DNA from 3 places in the Kitasatospora sp. NPDC058162 genome. Region 3 is predicted to be linked to each of the others. Evidence: riboswitches for the same ligand, from Rfam matches in the RefSeq annotation. Region 3 holds a riboswitch; each other region holds the start of a gene.
What was found. A riboswitch is a leader RNA that binds a small molecule or an ion and turns the genes downstream of it on or off. The one in region 3 is predicted to bind cyclic di-AMP.

Region 1 (3,263 bases), on a different contig from region 3:
CGGGTGGCGGTCCGGCGGCCGGGGGTGCGCAGGGCGGCGACCAGTCCGTCGACGTAGCCGTCGAGGTCGGCGGGGCGGGGGCCGGGGAAGGCCATCTTGCGCAGGTAGTAGCCCCAGACGCCGGGCCACCGGACCATGGCGGCGCCCATGACGACCATGACGCCCTGCATGAGGGCGTTGGCCCGGTATTCGACGAAGGCGTCGATCAGGGCGATACCGGCGACCCGCTGGGGTGCGTCGCCGGCGACCTTGACCACGGTGGCCCCGGTGTAGGACTGCCCGACCAGGACGGCCCGTTGGATGCCGAGGTGGTCGAGCAGGGCCAGGACGTCGGTGGCGACGGCGGCGGGGCTGTAGTCGTCCCAGACGATCGAGGACTCGCCGAAGCCGCGCACGTCCATGGTGATGACCCGGTGGCCGGCGGCGGTGAGCAGCGGGTGCAGGTGCCGGTAGGCGCGGCGGGAGTCGAGCATCCCGGGGAGCAGGACGACGGGGGTGCCGTCGCCCTGCCGGGTGTCGTCGTACGCGAGCCGGCCGCCGGGGACGTCGAGGTACTGGGTGCTCGGGGTGGTGGTGCCGTTCATGGTGGGCCTCCGCTGGCTCGGTCGTTGCTGCCGATAGCCATAAAGCTAAGGCTAATAGCCTTAGCCGTCAAGCGCCCCGTCCGAACCGGCCGCCGGCGGCAGCAGTGCCGACCGTCCAAGTCCTCCCGTTCAGACTCCCTCGGCCCTGAACGGGTCGTGCTCGCTGAGCAGCTTCTCCAGCCGGGCCTGGTCGACCCGGGCGACGGTGTCCGAGGACTCCTGCCGGTCCCGGACCACCTTGGCCAGCGTGAACGAGGAGGTGACGGTGTAGAGGAGGCCGATCCCCAGGAAGGCCCGGGTCCAGCCGCCGACGGGCAGGTAGGCGATCCCGGCCGCGAGGGCGGTGCCGGAGATGGCGAAGGAGAGGACGGCCTGGACGAAGTACGCCGCCGTGGTCCGTGACTGCATCGGTGCGCTCATGGCGCCAGGATGCGGTGGGGCGGTCGGGTCGCACATGAGTAGGAGTACTCAGATGAGCCAGGTGGTCGAGGGGTCGTTCGTTGACGTCCGATCACCTGCTCCACAGCCGTCCCGGGCGGATGGCTTGGAATCAGAGCGTCCTAGGATTAACGTTTGATAACGCAGCGCGGTCGTCAACGCCGTACCCAGACGGCACCGTGCGCCGTCGCCTAATCCCGCCGACCGGCCTCCGGGCAGGTCAGGGAGCCGGGGAACCACGTTCCTTGGGGTGAATCGGCGGGGCTCCGGCCCGGCCGTAGGAGACCTTCCTGCTCCGAACCCGTCAGCTAACCCGGTAGGCGCGAAGGAAGGAAAGGAGCGCGCCTCCGTGGCGTCGACGCACACTCCGGCACACCCGGCCGGCCCCGCAGCCGGTACCCAGCTCCTCGACCACCCCGGCCCGGACGGCCCAGAGTCCTTCGCTCCGGAGGACTTCGCCCCGGAGGCCGAGGCCAACCGCCACCGGATGCCGCGTCAGACCCGCGGAGCCTCCCCGCTGCTCGGCGTCACCGCCGTCGCCGCCACCTTGGGTGCCACCGGCTTCGCCTCCGCGACCCCGGCCGCCGCGCCCGCCATCGAGACCCCGGACGAGGCGCCGGTCGCCCTGGCCGCCGACCCCGGCCTCGCGCTCGCCGCCCGCATCCAGCAGCAGGCCGACAGCCAGCGCACCGCCGCCGAGGAGGGCGCCCGGGTGCAGGCCGCCCAGGAGGCCGAGGCCAAGGCCGCCGCCAAGGAGGCGGAGGCCAAGCGCGCCGCCGAGGAGGCCGAGCGGGCCAAGGCCGCCGCCCTCACCCTGCCGGTGAAGGACTACAACCTCTCCGCCCACTACGGCCAGAGCGCCCGCTACTGGGCCCACCTGCACACCGGCCTGGACTTCGCCGCCGACACCGGCACCGCGGTCCACGCGGTCGGCCAGGGCACCATCACCTCGGCCGGCTGGTCCGGCTCGTACGGCTACCGGATCGTCGAGACCCTGCCCGACGGCACCGAGATCTGGTACTGCCACCTCTCCTCGATCATCCAGGGCTCCGGCAAGGTCACCTCCGGCCAGCAGATCGGCAAGGTCGGCGCGACCGGCAACGTCACCGGCCCGCACCTGCACCTGGAGGTCCGCCCCGGCGGCGGCGCCCCGGTCGACCCGGAGACCTGGCTCCAGCAGCACGGCCTCAACCCGTAAGCACCGCCGAAGACCGTACGGAAGGGCCCCGGGCGCGTCGCCCGGGGCCCTTCCGCGTCATCGGCTCACTCCGCCGGCTGCTCCGCCGAAGCTTCCGGCTCCGCCGCCGCAGCCGCAGCCGTCGCAGCCGCCGACTCCACCGACTCCGCCGACTCCGCCGCGGGCAGCTGCGCCAGATAGGCGTCGATCTCGGCCGCCCCCGGCTCCGGCGCGAGCTCCGGGAACTCCTCCACCAGCAGCCGCGCCAGCCCGGGCACCGTCCAGTCGCCGAGCAGGTCGAGCGCCGCCTCGGCCGCCGCCGCCTCGAACTCCTCGAAGCCCCCGGCCAGTTCGTCCGGCATCGGGCGCCCCAGCGCGTTCAACTCGGCCAGGTTGCGGTAGCTGCGCCGCATCAGGCCGTGCTCCAGCAGCCGCCGCGCGCCGTCGGTGGCCATGCCGACGGACAGCACCCGGCCCGGCCCCCAGCCCTGCTCGTCCGGTTCGTCCAGCCAGCCGGTCGGCCCCAGCGCCCCGTACCAGGCCAGCCGCTCCTCCTCATCGAGCCCGGCGAAGCCGGTCAGCCAGTCCCGGACGGCCGCGGGGTCCGTCACGTCCACCCCGTGGGCGTGCAGCAGCACCGCGTACAGCCGGGGCCAGGTCACCAGGTCGGCGCGGCGCAGCAGCCCGACCGCGACCTCGCCCTGCCACTCGGCCTCGGCGTGCAGCCGCTCCTGGCGCTTGGCGTTGAGCCGCTTCGCGGCCCGCTGGTGGTCGACCAGCAGCCGTACGGCCGCGCCGTAGGCGAACGGGTCCTCCTCCGGCGCGGGTTGGACGTAGAGGTGGAGCCGCTCGTACAGCAGGTGCTCCACCGCGTCGGAGGTCAGTTCGGGCCAGCCGTCGTGCATCCTGCCCTCGCCCAGCTCCAGTAGCGCCAGCACCGTGCGCAGCGGCGCTTCGGCCACCGGCGCGCGGTCCTGCCCGGCCGCCCAGGCGAGCAGGTCGGCGGCCCTGGTGCGCGGGGCGAGCCGCAGGTCTTCGTCGTTCATGCTCCGAACGGTAGTCGC
Region 2 (3,263 bases), on a different contig from region 3:
CATGAACTCCTGGATGTCGACGTTGGAGTCCGCGTGCGAGCCGCCGTTGAGGATGTTCATCATCGGGACCGGCAGGACGTGGGCGTTCGGGCCGCCCAGGTAGCGGAACAGCGGCAGGTCGCTGGCCTCGGAGGCGGCGTGCGCGACGGCCAGCGAGACGCCCAGGATGGCGTTGGCGCCGAGCGAGGACTTGTCCGGGGTGGCGTCCAGGTCGAGCATGGCCTGGTCGATCAGGCGCTGCTCGGTGGCGTCGTAGCCGACCAGCTCCGGGCCGATCTGCTCGATGACGGCGAGGACGGCCTTCTCCACGCCCTTGCCGAAGTAGCGGTTCTTGTCGCCGTCGCGCAGCTCAAGCGCCTCGAAGGCGCCGGTCGAGGCACCCGACGGAACAGCGGCACGACCCGTGCTGCCGTCGTCGAGGCCGACCTCGACCTCTACCGTGGGGTTGCCGCGGGAGTCGAGGATTTCACGGGCTACGACGACATCGATGGACGGCACGAAGCATCTCCTTGCGGAAGCAGGGTCCGGCTGGCGGTGGTGCTGTCAGGCCGGACGATTGCGGAGTCGTTACGACCAGAGCCTAACCGCCCGGGCTCCCGGGACCACGTCGGCCTCGACTCCGTCTCAGCGTGTGGCCCTGCTACCCACCGGTAGTTCACCTGCTCGTCCCGGCCCGTCCCACCGGGGCGGGCCGGGACGAGGACGGGTCCGGACGGACGCGGAGGACGCGGACGGAGGGGGCCGCCGGGCGCGGCCCCCTCCGTGTCCGCCGTGGAACGGCTCAGCCGAGGTGCAGGACCTGGCCGGGCATGATCAGGTTCGGGTTGCCGCCGACCGTGCCGCGGTTGCCGTCGTACAGCGCCTGCCAACCACCGGACACGCCCTGGGTGGTGGCGATGCCCGACAGGGTGTCGCCGTCCCGGACGGTGTAGTCGTGGCCGGTCGTGGCGGCGGCCGGGGCCTGGGCGGCCCGCGGGGCGGCGTGCTTCGGGGTGTACTGCTGGGCCGACTGGTCGACCGGCTTCTCGGCCGTCTTCGGCGCGGCGTGCTTCGGCGCGTACTGCTGGACCGGCTGCGGCTGGGCGGGCTTCGCGGCGGCCTTGGGGGTCTGCTGCTTGGGCGCCTGCTTCTGCGCCTGCTGCTTCTGGACCTGCTGCTTCTGCGGCTTGGCGTCCGAGGAGGCGTCCACGTCGGCCGGGGCGCCGCCCTTGCTCAGGCCGGCCTTCAGGGAGCAGACCGGCCAGGCGCCGGGGCCCTGCGAGGCGAGGACCTTCTCGGCGACCGAGATCTGCTGCGCCCGGCTGGCCTGGTTGGCCTGCGCCGCGAACGCGGTGCCGCCGTACGCCTTCCAGGTGCTGGAGGTGAACTGCAGGCCGCCGTAGAAGCCGTTGCCGGTGTTGATGCCCCAGTCGCCGCCGCTCTCGCACTGGGCGACCGAGTCCCAGGCGGAGGCCGGGGCGGCGGAGGCGCCGGTGGCGGAGAGGAGCGGCAGTGCGAGTCCGACGCCGGCCACACCGGCGACGGCGATGGCCTTCTCGGCCTGGGTGCGACGGCGATGACGGCCAGATCCAACGAACAGCATGAAGGTCCCTCTCCGCACGCCTGCGAGGTGAGCTGTCGGGTTCGGACCGGGAGGTGGCCCGGCCGCCGTGTGCGGAAACGCTTCCGCTCGGGCGGCTTCACCCCAAGCCGTGGAGGAACGGCAACAAACCTGGTTCCCCCGCCCCTGCCCAGGGTTCTGGTCGGTTTCCCGTGACGCGGCGGGCAGGATTCGGCGTCCCGCGCACGAGGTCCGCAGCTGCGAACTCCAGGGAGACTAGACAGATCCTCAGACCAATCACAAGCTCATATCACCGACATCACACAAAAATTACGGCCCGTGTTCGGTCGCCTACCAACGGCGGGTCTTTGTCCGGTTTGATGGGTGTTCATACCGCCCTCCGGGCCGGATTTGCGACGTCACGTCAGCGTGTCGGCGGCTCAGGACGGCTGTGCGGCGACCGGCTCTCCGGACTGAATTCGACCGGAAGTTCGCGCAATCCGCGCATGATCAGGCCACCTCGCCAGCGCAGATTCTCCGGGGTTTCGGCCAGCCGGAGATCGGGCAGTCGGGAAAGCAACGTGGCCAGCGCGGACCGCCCTTCGAGCCGGGCCAGCGGGGCGCCGATGCAGTAGTGGATGCCGTGCCCGAACCCCAGGTGGGGATTGTCGCTCCGGGCCAGGTCCAGGGTGTTCTCGTCCGAGAACCGGGCCGGGTCGCGGTCCGCCGCCGCCAGCACCACCAGCACCGGGTCGCCGACCGGGATGTCCACCCCGCCGATGGTCAGCGGGCGGGTCGCGAACCGCCAGGTCGCCAGCTCCACCGGCCCGTCGTAGCGCAGGAGTTCCTCGATCCCGGTCTCCAGCAGCGCGGTCTCGCCGCGGGCCACCGACTCCTGCAGCAGCGCCCGCTGACCGGGATTGCGCAGCAGCGCGTACGTCCCGTTGCCGATCAGGTTCACCGTCGTCTCGAACCCGGCGAAGAGGAGGATGAAGGCCATCGCGGCGGCCTCGTTCTCGGTCAGGTGCTCACCGTGGTCGCTCGCCCGGATCAGGCCGGAGATCAGGTCGTCCCCGAGGTCCGCCCGCTTGCGGTGGATCAGCTCCAGCAGGTACGCGCGGATCTGCTTCACCGCCCGCCCCACACCGCCGCGTTGGCCGCCACCCTGGCCCGGCTTCGTGTGTCGCAGCATCATCCCGGCCCAGTCCCGGAAGTCGTCCTGGTCCTCGGCCGGCACGCCCAACATGTCGCAGATCGCGTAGATGGGGAGCGGGAACGCGAACTCGTGGATCAGGTCCGCCGACCCGCGCTGCGCGAAGCCGTCGATCAGCCGGTCGGTCAACTGCTGCACCCGCGGCTCGAACTCGGCCACCCTGCGCGGGGTGAACGCCTTCGACACCAGGCGGCGCAGCCGGGTGTGGTCCGGCGGGTCGATGTTCAGCAGGTGGGTCATCAGGTCCGCCTGCCGCTCCCCCGGGATGCCCACCCGGCCGGTGCGGTGCGCCTGCTCGCTGTGGTGCGCCGGGTTCTTCGACAGCCGGCCGTCCGCGAGCGCCTGCCGGGCGTCCGCGTACCTCGTCACCAACCAGGCCTCCACCCCGCTCGGCAGCTTGGTGCGGTGCACCGGGGCGTGCTCGCGCAGCCAGGCGTAGGCCGGGTACGGGTCGGCGGCGAACTCCCAGGTGAAGAGCTGCGGATCGGGCTGGGCGGCGGACGGGGCGCC
Region 3 (3,263 bases):
GGCTGTCGGTGCCGCACGACGTGTCGGTGGTCGGCTTCGACGACTCGCCGCTGATCGCCTTCACCGAGCCGCCGTTGACCACGATCCGCCAGCCGGTCGAGGCGATGGCGACGGCGGCGGTGGACGCGCTGCTGGAGGAGGTCGGCGGGAACTCCGCCCAGCGCGGGGAGTTCATGTTCCAGCCGGAGCTGGTGATGCGGGGCTCCACCGGGGCCTGCGCGCGCTGAGGCCGGGCGGACCGGGCCAACTGACGGGCCCCGGAGGGCGGTTGCTCTCCGGGGCCCGTCGGCGTGTGGTGGCCCTTCGGCTCCCGCGGCCGGCTCGGCCTTCTCGGGCGGTCGCGCGGCCGGCGGGCGGTCAGCCCTCCTGGGCGGCCGGGCGGTCGGTGGAGACCCGGTGGCCGTCGGCCGCTTCGCCGGTCCGGGTCTCGGTGCGGCGGCCGCGGGCCAGGTAGTCGCGCACGACCAGTTCGACGGCGTCCTGCGGGTTCTTGGTGCCGGAGAGCAGCATCGCGTCGATCGCGAGGTTCGCGTCGAGGGTGATGGTGACCTGGGCCATGGTGACTCCTCCTCGGGTGCAGAGCAGCAGCATGCCCCGCGGGCCGGAGTTTGACCATGCGGAATCCGGGCGTTCGGCTTCCGGCGGCGGCGCGTCGCGCGGGTGCGTCGCGTGGGTACTTCCCGCGGGTACGCCGGAGCCCCGGGAGGAGCGAGCGAGCTCTTCCCGGGGCTTCGGCGTCAGCTGTTCGCGGTTACTCAGATACGTCAGACCCGGCCGGCGAAGTCCGGGGCCCAGTTGGCGACGGTCTGCAGGCGGACGCCCACGCTCGGGTTGGCGGCCTCGACGTACTGGCCGTTGCCGACGTAGATGCCGACGTGGTAGACGCCGGAGTCCTGGCCGTTGTTCGACCAGAACAGCAGGTCGCCCGGCTGCAGGCTGTCCAGCGACACGTGGGTGCTGGCGGCGGCCTGGTCGGCGGCGACGCGCGGGATGTTGATGCCCGCGGCGCGCAGCGCGGCCTGGGTCAGGCCGGAGCAGTCCCAACCGCCGTTGCCGGTGCCGCCGTAGACGTACGCCTGGCCGACCTTCGACTCGGCGAAGGAGACCGCGGCGGCCATGCTGCCGGAGGCGGCCGGGGCCGCGGCCGGGGTCTGCGCCTGGGCGGCCGGCTTCGACGCGGGCTTCTGGGCGGCCGGCTTGGCGTTCACGGCACCGCCGTTCGAGGCCTGACCGGCCTTCTGCGAGCGGTTGAACCAGGTGAAGTCCGAGCCGGACTTGGTGGCGGACTGGTCGGCCTGGGCCGAGGCGTCGTCACCGAAGGTCAGCTGCTCGCCCGGGTAGATGGTGTCCGGGCCCTCGGTGAGGGTGCTGCGGTTGAGCTCGTACAGCCGCTGCCAGCCGCCCTGGACGTTGTGCTTGTCGGCGATCGAGGACAGCCAGTCGCCGTCGACCACGGTGTAGCCGGCGGCCTGGGCCTGGGCCTGCTGCTTCTTGGCCCAGGTGCTGTTGGCGGAGTCGCCGGAGGCCTGCGCCTGGTCCTGCGCGGGCGCGGCCGGCTTGGCGGGCTTCGCGGCCGGGGTGCCGGTCTGGGCGGGCTTGGCGGCGGGCTTGGCGGCCGCGGAGCCGGCCGAGGTGTCGACGGAGGCGGCGGCGCCGCCCTTGGTCAGCCCGGCCTGGACGGAGCAGACCGGCCAGGCGCCGGGGCCCTGCGAGGCGAGGACCTTCTCGGCGACGGCGATCTGCTGGTCCTTGGTGGCCTGGTTGGCCTGCGGGGCGTAGGCGTTGCCGCCGAAGGCCGCCCAGGTGCTGGAGGTGAACTGGAGGCCGCCGTAGAAGCCGTTGCCGGTGTTGATGCTCCAGTCGCCGCTGCTCTCGCACTGGGCGACCTTGTCCCAGGTGGAGACGGGGGCGGCGTTCGCGGTGCCGGTGGTCAGGCAGGGGATGGTGAGGCCGACGCCCGCGACGCCGAGGGCGGCGATCACGCGACGGGTGCGGCTGGACAGGCGGTTGCCGTTGGAAGGCAGCATGAAGACGCGGTCCTCTCCCACGCCTGCGAGGTGAGCTGTCGGATTCGGGCTGGAGTTGCCCGGCCGCGCTGTGGGCGCGGCTTCACCCCTAGCCCTGGACCGTTTCGGAAATCGGTCCGGGGCGGCTTACCTGTGGTTCCCCCGCTCCTGCCGTGATGCGTTTTCGCGCTTGCCAGGACATCCGACGGCAGGACTCGGCGTCGCGGATGAACTGGGTCCGTGTGGTCACGAACGGGGAGCACGTTAAGCAGACTTAAGTTCAAACTGCAAATACCTGTGATGCACATCACGGTTTAGTGAGAAACTCCAAATGGCGCGAAATTCATGATCGGAAATGATCGTTTTCCAGCAATATCGCGGCGGATTCTTGCAACTGGCTCCGCCTCAGAAACGAGATGACGGAGCGTTGGAGTGCAACAGGGGTGCGCCGGTGAGCCGGGGGGAGCGGCAGTGAATCGAGCGCCGGGCAATGCGCCGGCCCTTCATCGACAAATGTGCCGGAAACGGACATTGCATGGCATTGCCCGCTTAGCTCCCTTTAGTTCTGCAGTGGGGCGAATCAGAACACGTCGAAAGGGCCCGGAACGAAGTCGTTCCGGGCCCTTGGGTGGTGCGGGTCCGCCGGCGGTGGCCGGCGGGGGTACGACCGGCCTGTGTCAGCCCTCCACGGGCCCTTCGGCGGCCGCGTGGGCGCGGCGGGAGCCCTCCCCGGCCCCGCCGGTGGCGGCGGCCTCCGCCTCGGCCTCGGCGAGCTCCTCCGCCGTCGGCGTCGGCAGCGCGGCCAGGTAGGTGGAGGCGATCAGCTGGCCGACGGTCGGGTAGGCGCCGAGCGGCGCCGCCGACGGGCAGCCGGTCTCCTCGGCGGCCGTGGCGAGCAGTTCGGAGTCCGCCTCAGGGCCGATGACGAGCGGGGCCAGTGCCGGGCGCTCGGAGCCGGTCTCCTTGAGGTGGTTGACGGCCGCGGCGACCGAGCCGGGCACGTCGAGCGCGGCGGCGACGACCGGGACGGCCAGCCGGGCGGCCAGCAGTACGCCGGTGATCCCGGCCGCGGCGGCCGCGTCCTCGCCGCCGACGGTGGTCAGGACCACGCCGTCCGCGGCGGTCGCGATGGCGAACAGCCGGGCCCGGTCGGCCCGGGCCAGCCCGGCCTCGGACAGCCGGACGTGGACGGCCTCGGCGAGCAGCGGGTGCGGGCCCAGGGCGTCGGTGACGGTCGCGCCGTACTCGGCGGCGAGG

Region 1: linked by a shared signal. The riboswitch ahead of ACFVXG_RS44580 (M23 family metallopeptidase) and the one ahead of ACFVXG_RS06325 (transglycosylase family protein) in region 3 are both predicted to bind cyclic di-AMP.
Region 2: linked by a shared signal. The riboswitch ahead of ACFVXG_RS07215 (transglycosylase family protein) and the one ahead of ACFVXG_RS06325 (transglycosylase family protein) in region 3 are both predicted to bind cyclic di-AMP.

The regions. Positions count from the first base shown of each region.
Region 1 covers NZ_JBHVUS010000060.1:10,998-14,260, forward strand. Annotated here, with positions in the region: gene ACFVXG_RS44570 (alpha/beta fold hydrolase) at 1-584, opposite strand, end outside; gene ACFVXG_RS44575 (YiaA/YiaB family inner membrane protein) at 714-1,004, opposite strand; cyclic di-AMP (ydaO/yuaA leader) riboswitch at 1,201-1,359, shown strand; gene ACFVXG_RS44580 (M23 family metallopeptidase) at 1,372-2,220, shown strand; gene ACFVXG_RS44585 (hypothetical protein) at 2,286-3,245, opposite strand.
Region 2 covers NZ_JBHVUS010000003.1:180,765-184,027, forward strand. Annotated here, with positions in the region: gene eno (phosphopyruvate hydratase) at 1-498, opposite strand, end outside; gene ACFVXG_RS07215 (transglycosylase family protein) at 782-1,582, opposite strand; cyclic di-AMP (ydaO/yuaA leader) riboswitch at 1,584-1,754, opposite strand; gene ACFVXG_RS07220 (cytochrome P450) at 1,965-3,263, opposite strand, start outside.
Region 3 covers NZ_JBHVUS010000002.1:640,691-643,953, forward strand. Annotated here, with positions in the region: gene ACFVXG_RS06315 (LacI family DNA-binding transcriptional regulator) at 1-227, shown strand, start outside; gene ACFVXG_RS06320 (hypothetical protein) at 358-558, opposite strand; gene ACFVXG_RS06325 (transglycosylase family protein) at 765-2,027, opposite strand; cyclic di-AMP (ydaO/yuaA leader) riboswitch at 2,035-2,205, opposite strand; gene ACFVXG_RS06330 (hypothetical protein) at 2,684-3,263, opposite strand, start outside.